DNA from 2 places in the Allobosea sp. ANAM02 genome. Region 2 is predicted to be linked to the other one. Evidence: predicted binding sites of a transcription regulator. Region 2 holds the regulator's gene; the other holds the start of a gene.

Region 1 (4,209 bases), 1.2 Mb from region 2:
GCCCACCAGTCGAGCAGCAGCGGCAGGACGATCGGCCACAGCCCGATGAATTCGAGCGAGCCGGTGTTCTGCGTCTCGAAGAGGGCGAGCGCGAACAGCCCGGCTGCGAACCAGCCGATCGGGGCGTCGGCCAGCGCTCGCCAGCCGGCGGGCGTCGCGGGCAAACCGTCGCGCCAGGAGACATAGGCGAGCGCGGCGAGCAGGGCGAGCGACGGCGCGATCACATTGAACTTGACCGAGGCCACGGTCAGGAAACGCGGCAGCAGCGTGCCGGTGTTGAGCCCGAGCAGGGTCAGGATGTCGATGACATAGGCGGAGCTCAGCCCGGTCGCGAGCTCCAGAACGCCCAGCGCGAGGATAACGATGCCGGCGGCGGCGAGCGCATCGCGGAAGCCCATCCGACCGCTGAGCACGGCGTAGCCGACGAGCAGCGTGCCGGAGACCGCGCCGGTGACCTTGGTGAGGAAGAGCACCAGCATCAGCGCGGCCACGAGCCCGATCTGCAAACCGCGCCGCTGCACGAAGATCAGCGTGGCGATCAGGAGATAGAGTAGCAGCGCGACATGGCGATTATAGAAGCCGTAGCCATCGAAGCCGGGCGAAGGGTAGAGCCCGTGCAGGTTGATCGGTAGTGCCGAGAACAGCAGGAAAGGCAGGACGAGCGCGAGCGCCCGCGGGCGGGAGCGGCGCGAGACCTCGCCGGCGATCAGGGCCAGCACCGGCAGCATGACCGGCAGCAGCGCCCAGTTGATCAGCAGCATCGGCTGGGCGTTCGGGAAGAGGATGTCGAGCGCCGCGGCCAGATAGAAGCCGAGCGGGCCGATCGGCGCGAAGAAGTCGATGGTCGGCACCTGGCCGAGCCCGATGCGCTGGATCGCGTCGAGATAGACCACCGTATCCCAGGCATTCGGCCCGAGCGGCAGGCGCAGCGGCAGGATCAGGCCGGCAACGGCCGCCATGGCGAAGGCCAGGATCCAGGCGGAAGGCGAGCCAGCCATCCGCGCCACCGCCCCTTTGCCACCGACATTCTTGGTGTCGACCTGGGAGTTCCGTCTCCCGATCTCGCTCATCGCCACGCCGAACCCTCCTGGTCCAGCCCGCTCTGTCGCAGAAAAAACTTACCAGCAGCCTGACGCAAAGGCGGGTTCTCGCCGGATTTCGGCAAGAACCCCGGGTCGAAAGCTGCAGATTCGAGACGTGGTTACGCTTTGGCTTACCCGTCCCGGCGCTCGCTCAGAGCAGTCCGCGCCCGGCCAGATGGCGCATCAGATGCGAGGCGCCATAGGTCCAGGGCGCGCATTCATCCGTGCGCTTCATGCGGTTGACGAGGCTGCCGAGCTCGGGCGCGGCGATCGTGACGATATCCCCGTATTTATGGGTGAAGCCGCCGCCCGGCGCGTCGCGATCCTTGATCGGCGCGAACATGGTGCCGAGATAGAGCGCCGCCCCGTCCGGGTACTGATGATGCGGACCGATCATCTGCGCCGCGAGATCGGCCGGATCGCGGCTGATCCTGGCGATCGAGGAGGAGCCCTCCAGCCGGAAGCCGTCCTCGCCCTCGACCGTCAGCGTCACAGTGGTCCGGCGGATATGGTCGAGCGTGAAGCCGGCATCGAACAGGCGGATGAAGGGGCCGACCGCGGCGGCGGCATTGTTGTCCTTGGCCTTGCCGAGCAGCAGCGCCGAGCGGCCCTCGACATCGCGCAGGTTGACGTCGTTGCCGAGCGTGGCGCCGACGATTCGTCCGTCCGAGGCGACGATCAGCACGATCTCGGGCTCCGGATTGTTCCAGCTCGAGGCCGGGTGCAGGCCGGCATCCGCTCCGGTGCCGACCGTCGACATCGGCGGGGCCTTGGTGAAGATCTCGGCATCCGGCCCGATCCCGACTTCGAGATACTGGCTCCAGGCGCCCTGCTTGATCAGAACGTCCTTGAGATGCATCGCCTCGGGCGAGCCGGGCTTCAGCTTGGAGAGGTCGTCGCCGATCAGCTTGCCGATCTCCTCGCGGATCGTCGCGGCGGCGGCGGGGTTGCCGCGCGCCTTCTCCTCGATGACGCGCTCCAGCATCGAGACCGCGAAGGTGACGCCGGCCGCCTTCACCGCCTGCAGGTCGAGTGGCGAGAGGAGCCAGGGGCGCTGCGGGTCGCGGCCGTCCACAGGCGTGTTGGCGAGAATCTCGGCGAGCGAGCCGATCGCCTCGCCTTGGGCTGCGCGCAGCGCGGCGGCCGGGTCGGCGTTCTCGCAGAGGTCGCGGCTGGTCGGGAAGCTCCGGGTCACGTCGACGATCTGCCCGTCGCGCAGCGTCACGACGGAGGGCCCGCCGAGATCGGGCCGCCAGACGCGACCGAGAAGCGTGGCGGCCTCGGCATCCGCTGGCAGGGCCGCGGCGACGGAAAGCGTGAAATCAGGCATGGCACCGGTCCGGAAAGGAAATCGTCGGGAGACGGAGAACACCCCGTTCTGCGCAATGGCGCAAGCCGGACCCAGACCATAGGCGGATTGCGTCGGGTGTCATCGATTTGTCATTGAAATGTCGCCTGCGCTACATGCTAGCTTGCGCACCAACGACAAGAACCGCGGCGGCGCCCGCCCGCGGAAGGGAGACACTCCATGACCATGAAATCGCGTATCCTGATGTCGATCGCGGCCTTTGCGCTCGCCGGTGCCTCGCCCGCTCTCGCGCAGACCGAGATCCAGTGGTGGCACGCGCTGACCGGCGCCAACAACGACGTCGTCGTCAAGCTCACCGAGGATTTCAACGCCTCGCAGAAGGACTACAAGGTCGTCCCCGTCTACAAGGGTTCCTATCCCGACACGCTGAACGCCGGCATCGCCGCCTTCCGCGCCGGCCAGGCGCCGCATATCCTGCAGGTCTTCGAGGTCGGCACCGGCACGATGATGTCGGCCAAGGGCGCGATCAAGCCGGTTCACGAGGTCATGAAGGAAGCCGGCGAGAAGTTCGATCCGAACGCTTATCTGCCCGCCATCACCGGCTATTACTCGACGGCCAAGGGCGAGATGCTCTCGATGCCGTTCAACTCCTCGTCGATGGTGATGTGGTACAACAAGGACGCCTTCAAGAAGGCGGGCCTCGACCCGGCCAAGCCGCCGAAGACCTGGCCCGAGACCTTCGAGGCCGCCAAGAAGCTGAAGGCTGCCGGCTACGACAAGTGCGGCGTCTCGAACGCCTGGGCGACCTGGGCCAATATCGAGCAGTTCGGCGCCTGGCATAACGTGCCGCTCTCGACCAAGGTCAACGGCATGGCCGGCTTCGACGCCGTGCTGAACTTCAACAAGAGCCCGGCCTTCCTGAAGCACTGGACCAACCTGGTCGAGCTGCAGAAGGACAAGACCTACGACTATTCCGGCCGCACCAACAATGGCGAAGGCCGCTTCACCTCGGGCGAATGCCCCATCTTCCTGACCTCCTCGGGCTTCTTCGGCAACGTCCGCGCGAACGCCAAGTTCGACTGGGGCAATGCGCCGATGCCGTATTATCCGGACGTGCAGGGCGCCCCGCAGAACTCCATCATCGGCGGTGCCTCGCTCTGGGTGATGGGCGGCAAGAAGGCCGACGAGTACAAGGGCGTCGCCAAGTTCTTCACCTTCCTGTCGAATGTCGACCGCCAGGTGAAGCTGCACACCGAGTCGGGCTACCTGCCGATCACCAAGGCGGCCTACGAGAAGGTCAAGGCGTCCGGCTTCTACAAGGACAAGCCCTATCTCGAGACCCCGATCCTTGAGCTGACCAACAAGGCGCCGACCGACAATTCGAAGGGCCTGCGCTATGGCAGCCTCGTCCAGATCCGCGATATCTGGTCGGAAGAGCTGGAGGCGGCGCTGAACGGCCAGAAGTCGCCGCAGGCGGCGCTGGACGCGGCGGCCGAGCGCGGCAACCAGATGCTGCGCCAGTTCGAGCGTACCGCGGCCCGCTGAGCCGTTCTTAAACGCGCTATGTCATCCCGGGCTTAGCGCAGCGAAGACCCGGGATCCATGCCGGAACGGTTCAGGCATGGATCCCGGGTCTCCCTCCGGTCGCCCGGGATGACCGATTTGCAAGGCCACGCATGCAGAAGAACGCGTATTTCAAGGGGCTGACGATCCCCTTCCTGCTGCTTCTGCCGCAGCTCGCCATCACCATCGTGTTCTTCTACTGGCCCGCGAGCCAGGCAGTCTGGCAGAGCTTCCTGCTGGAGGATGCCTTCGGCA
Region 2 (4,209 bases):
CTCGGCGCTCGACCCGATCTCGACCGGCAAGATCGAGGACCTGCTGGAGCAGCTCAAGAGCGACTTCACCATCGCCATCGTCACGCACAACATGCAGCAGGCGGCGCGCATCTCGCAGTACACGGCCTTCATGTATCTCGGCGAGGTCATCGAGTTTGCGCCGACCAACACGATCTTCATGAACCCCGCCAAGAAGCAGACCCAGGACTACGTCACCGGCCGTTTCGGCTAAGCGGCAATTTTGTTTCGCATCGGCTTACCCGAAAACTGGTTTCCACTTTTCGGGCCGATGCGCCGGAGGACACCCCTATGACCGACCACATCGTCCGCTCCTACGACGCCGATCTCGAAGGCATTCGCCGCAGCCTCGCCGAAATGGGCGGCATGGCCGAACGCATGCTGGGCGATTCCACGGTCGCGCTCGTCCGCCGCGACACCGCGCTCGCCCAGAAGATCATCTCGGCCGACCAGCGCCTCGACAATCTCCAGCGCGAGGTCGAGGAGAAGGCCGTGCTCACCATCGCCCGGCGCCAGCCGCTGGCGCAGGACCTGCGCGAATTGATCTCGGCGATCCGCCTCGCCTCCGATATCGAGCGCGTCGGCGATCTCGCCAAGAACATCGCCAAGCGCGCCGTCGCCATCGCCGGGCAGTTCCAGCCGCCGCATCGCGCGGTCGTCGGGCTCGAGCATATCAGCCGCCTCGTGCAGGCCCAGCTCAAGGACGTGCTCGACGCCTATGCCGCGACCAACGAGCAGAAGGCGCTCGAGGTCTGGCGCCGCGACGACGAGATCGACGCGCTCTACACCTCGCTGTTCCGCGAACTCCTGACCTATATGATGGAAGATCCGCGCAACATCACCTTCTGCACGCATCTGCTGTTCTGCGCCAAGAATATCGAGCGCATCGGCGACCACACCACCAATATCGCCGAGACCATCCATTACCTCGTCACCGGCGATTCCCTCGACGTGAATCGGCCGAAACTCGACACGACCAATATCGAGGTCGAAACGGTGACGGGGAACTGAACGAACACGAAGTGCCGTAGCCTTTCCGTCATTGTCGGGCTTGTCCCGACCATCAACGTCTTCGTCCCGGCAGGTGCCGTTCAAGACGTGGATGCTCGCCACAGGGGCGAGCATGACGGCAGGCTCGAATGACGGACGGAAAAAGAAGCATGGCCGCACGCATCTTGATCGTCGAGGACGAGGAGCCGCTCACCCTGCTGCTGCGCTACAATCTCGAGGCCGAGGGCTTCGAGGTGGACAGCGTCGCGCGCGGGGACGATGCGGAATTGCACCTGCGCGATCACACCCCCGATCTCGTCCTGCTCGACTGGATGCTGCCGGGCCTGTCCGGCATCGAGCTTTGCCGGCGCTTGCGCTCGCGGCGCGATACCGAGCGCGTGCCGATCATCATGCTGACGGCGCGCGGCGAGGAGACCGAGCGTGTGCGCGGGCTCGCCACCGGCGCCGACGACTATGTCGTGAAGCCGTTCTCGCTGCCGGAATTGATCGCGCGTATCCAGGCGCTGTTGCGCCGGGCCAAGCCCGGCCATGTCGCCGGGCTGCTCGCGGCCGGCGACCTCGAACTCGACCGCACGACGCGACGTGTTCGCCGCGCGGGCAGCGAACTCCATCTTGGGCCGACCGAGTTCCGGTTGCTGGAGTTCCTCATGCAGGCGCCGGGCCGGGTCTATTCGCGCGCCCAGCTCCTCGACGCGGTCTGGGGCCGCGACGTCTATATCGACGAGCGGACCGTCGACGTCCATGTCGGGCGCCTGCGCAAGGCGATCACGCCGGGCGACGCCAAGGATCCGCTGCGGACGGTGCGCGGCGCTGGCTATGCCTTCGACGAGACCTTCGCGCGGGGCGGTGCCGCGTAAGCCTCAAGCGTCGGGCCCGCCCTCAATATCGCCGACCCAGCTCAGCGCCTTCTCGTAGTCCTCCGGCTTGAAGGCGCGAACCTTGACGAAGGGGATCGCCGGGTCGAGCAGATCGACGAAGCCGGCGAGCCAGCCCCTGTCTGTGATCACCGCTTCCTTCGGAAAGCGTTTGAGTTCCCAGAGCTTGCCGAGGCTGTAGCGCGCATCCTTCCAGGCGGCGGCCAGCGTCATGTCGGTGAAGTCGGTCATGTCGGCGAGGATGCCGAGCTTCTCGTGGCGGGCGAGCCGGGCATCGATATCGGCCATGATCGCGTCGAGATCCTCGCCGGTCAGCGTTTGCGACAGGCGATAGGCGGCGACATGGTCAGGCGCGGGCAGAATAGTGAGCATGGCTGGTCCTCCTAAAGCGCAAACGCGTGGGCTAGGGGGAGGTTTCGCCGGGCTGGTCTTGCCGCGGATCGGGCGATATGGCCTCCGATGATATTCACGGAGGACGCGGCTTGGGTGCGGCGCAGATCACGAAGGCAGGCGCGGCCGTCGCCATCGCCCATGCCAGCAAGCGCTTCCGCGCTGTGCAGGCGCTGCGCGACGTCTCGCTCGCGATCGGGCCGGGCATGGTCCAGTGCTTCATCGGGCCGGCTGGCGCCGGCAAGTCGACGCTGCTGCGCTGCATCGGCGGGAGCGAGGCCGTCGACGAGGGGACGATCACGATCGATGGGGAGCTGATCGGACGGGAGGGCGCGGGTACGCGCCATGTCATCGGCACGGTCCCGCAGCCCCCCGAGCTGTTCGATCACATGACCGCCTTGCAGCACATCCTCGAGGGGCCGCTCGCGCTGCTGAGACGGTCGCGCCGGGACACCGTCGTGGAGGCGATGGCGGCTCTGGAGCGGGTCGGGCTGGCCGACAGGCGCGATTCCTATCCGAGCGAGCTTTCGGGCGGAGCGCGGCAGCGCCTTGCCATCGCGCGGGCGCTGGCGGCGAAGCCGCGATTGATGCTGCTTGACGAGCCGACGGCGGGGCTCGATCCGGAGGAGGCGGGCGAGGTTCTCGCCATGATGCGGAATTTTGTCGGTTCGGGACTGACCCTGATCGTGGCGACACATGACATCGGCTTCGTGCGGGAGGTCGCCGATGATGTCGCCTTCATGGACACGGGTGAGATCGTCGAACGGGGGCGGCCGGAGGAGCTCATCGCCGCGCCGAAGCAGGCGCGCACGCGCGACTTCCTCGCCACACTCGGGGGATGACGCGGCTTCGCCCGAAACGACCTGTGGGCTTGCGATGCGGGCAGGGCTGCCGTAACCCGGTCAGGTCTCTCTCGGATCGCCAGCGCCCGCCCTTATGTCAGCCTCGATCACCGACCGTTACGCCGCCCTCGTCGAGGCGGGCGCCATCGAGCGCGATCCCGCGCAGGTCGCCGTGGTCAGGAAGCTCCAAGGACTGACCGAGACGCTCGCCGCCCGCCGGCTCGCCCGCAAGGGCAGCGCGCTGGGCTGGCTCTTCGGCAAGAAACCGGACGCGGCGGCGGCGCCGAAGGGGCTCTATGTCTGGGGCTCGGTCGGCCGCGGCAAGACCATGCTGATGGACATGTTCTTCGAAGCCGCGCCGGTGAAGCGCAAGCGCCGCGTGCATTTCCACGAGTTCCTCGCCGACGTGCATGGCCGCATCAACGCCTATCGCCAGAAGATCAAGAGCGGCGAGGTCAAGGATGCCGATCCGATCGCACCGGTGGCCGCCGAGCTGGCGGAAGAAGCCTATCTGCTCTGCTTCGATGAATTCACCGTCACCGACATCGCCGATGCGATGATCCTCGGCCGGCTGTTCACGGCGCTGTTCGCGGCCGGCGTGGTGGTGGTCGCGACCTCGAATGTCGAGCCGTCGCGGCTCTACGATGGCGGGCTCAACCGGGCGCTGTTCCTGCCCTTCATCGAATTGCTGCAGACCAGGGTCGAGGTGCTGAAGCTCGATGCGCGCGCCGATTTCCGGCTGGAGAAGCTGGGCGGCGCACCGGTCTATCATGTCCCGGCCGACGAGAAGGCCAAGGTCGCGCTCGATGCCGCCTTCAAGGCCTTGTCAGGAAAGGCGCAGGGGCAGCGCACGGTGCTCACCGTGCAGGGGCACGATTTCATCCTGCCGCAGGCGGCCGGCAGCGTGGCAAGGGCGAGCTTCGCAGATCTCTGCGCGCAGGCCTATGGCGCCTCCGACTATATCGCGCTGGCGCAGCGCTTCCATACGCTGGTGCTGGACGACATCCCGATCCTCGATTTCGAGCGGCGCAACGAGGCCAAGCGCTTCATCATCCTGATCGATACGCTCTACG

Evidence for each region. Region 2 encodes PhoB, which activates phosphate uptake and scavenging genes when phosphate is short. Its sites were predicted from a motif close to TGTCATNNANCTGTCAT; they were not measured.
Region 1: ugpB (sn-glycerol-3-phosphate ABC transporter substrate-binding protein UgpB) is a predicted target of PhoB. The motif match lies at 2,510-2,526, and genes of this name have one in related genera.

Annotation. Positions count from the first base shown of each region.
Region 1 is NZ_AP022848.1:153,608-157,816, reverse strand. It holds gene OCUBac02_RS00765 (hypothetical protein) at 1-1,076, opposite strand, end outside; gene OCUBac02_RS00760 (fumarylacetoacetate hydrolase family protein) at 1,234-2,412, opposite strand; gene ugpB (sn-glycerol-3-phosphate ABC transporter substrate-binding protein UgpB) at 2,617-3,936, shown strand; gene ugpA (sn-glycerol-3-phosphate ABC transporter permease UgpA) at 4,068-4,209, shown strand, end outside.
Region 2 is NZ_AP022848.1:1,352,253-1,356,461, forward strand. It holds gene pstB (phosphate ABC transporter ATP-binding protein PstB) at 1-232, shown strand, start outside; gene phoU (phosphate signaling complex protein PhoU) at 310-1,029, shown strand; gene phoB (phosphate regulon transcriptional regulator PhoB) at 1,179-1,886, shown strand; gene OCUBac02_RS06530 (SpoIIAA family protein) at 1,890-2,276, opposite strand; gene OCUBac02_RS06535 (amino acid ABC transporter ATP-binding protein) at 2,387-3,136, shown strand; gene zapE (cell division protein ZapE) at 3,231-4,209, shown strand, end outside.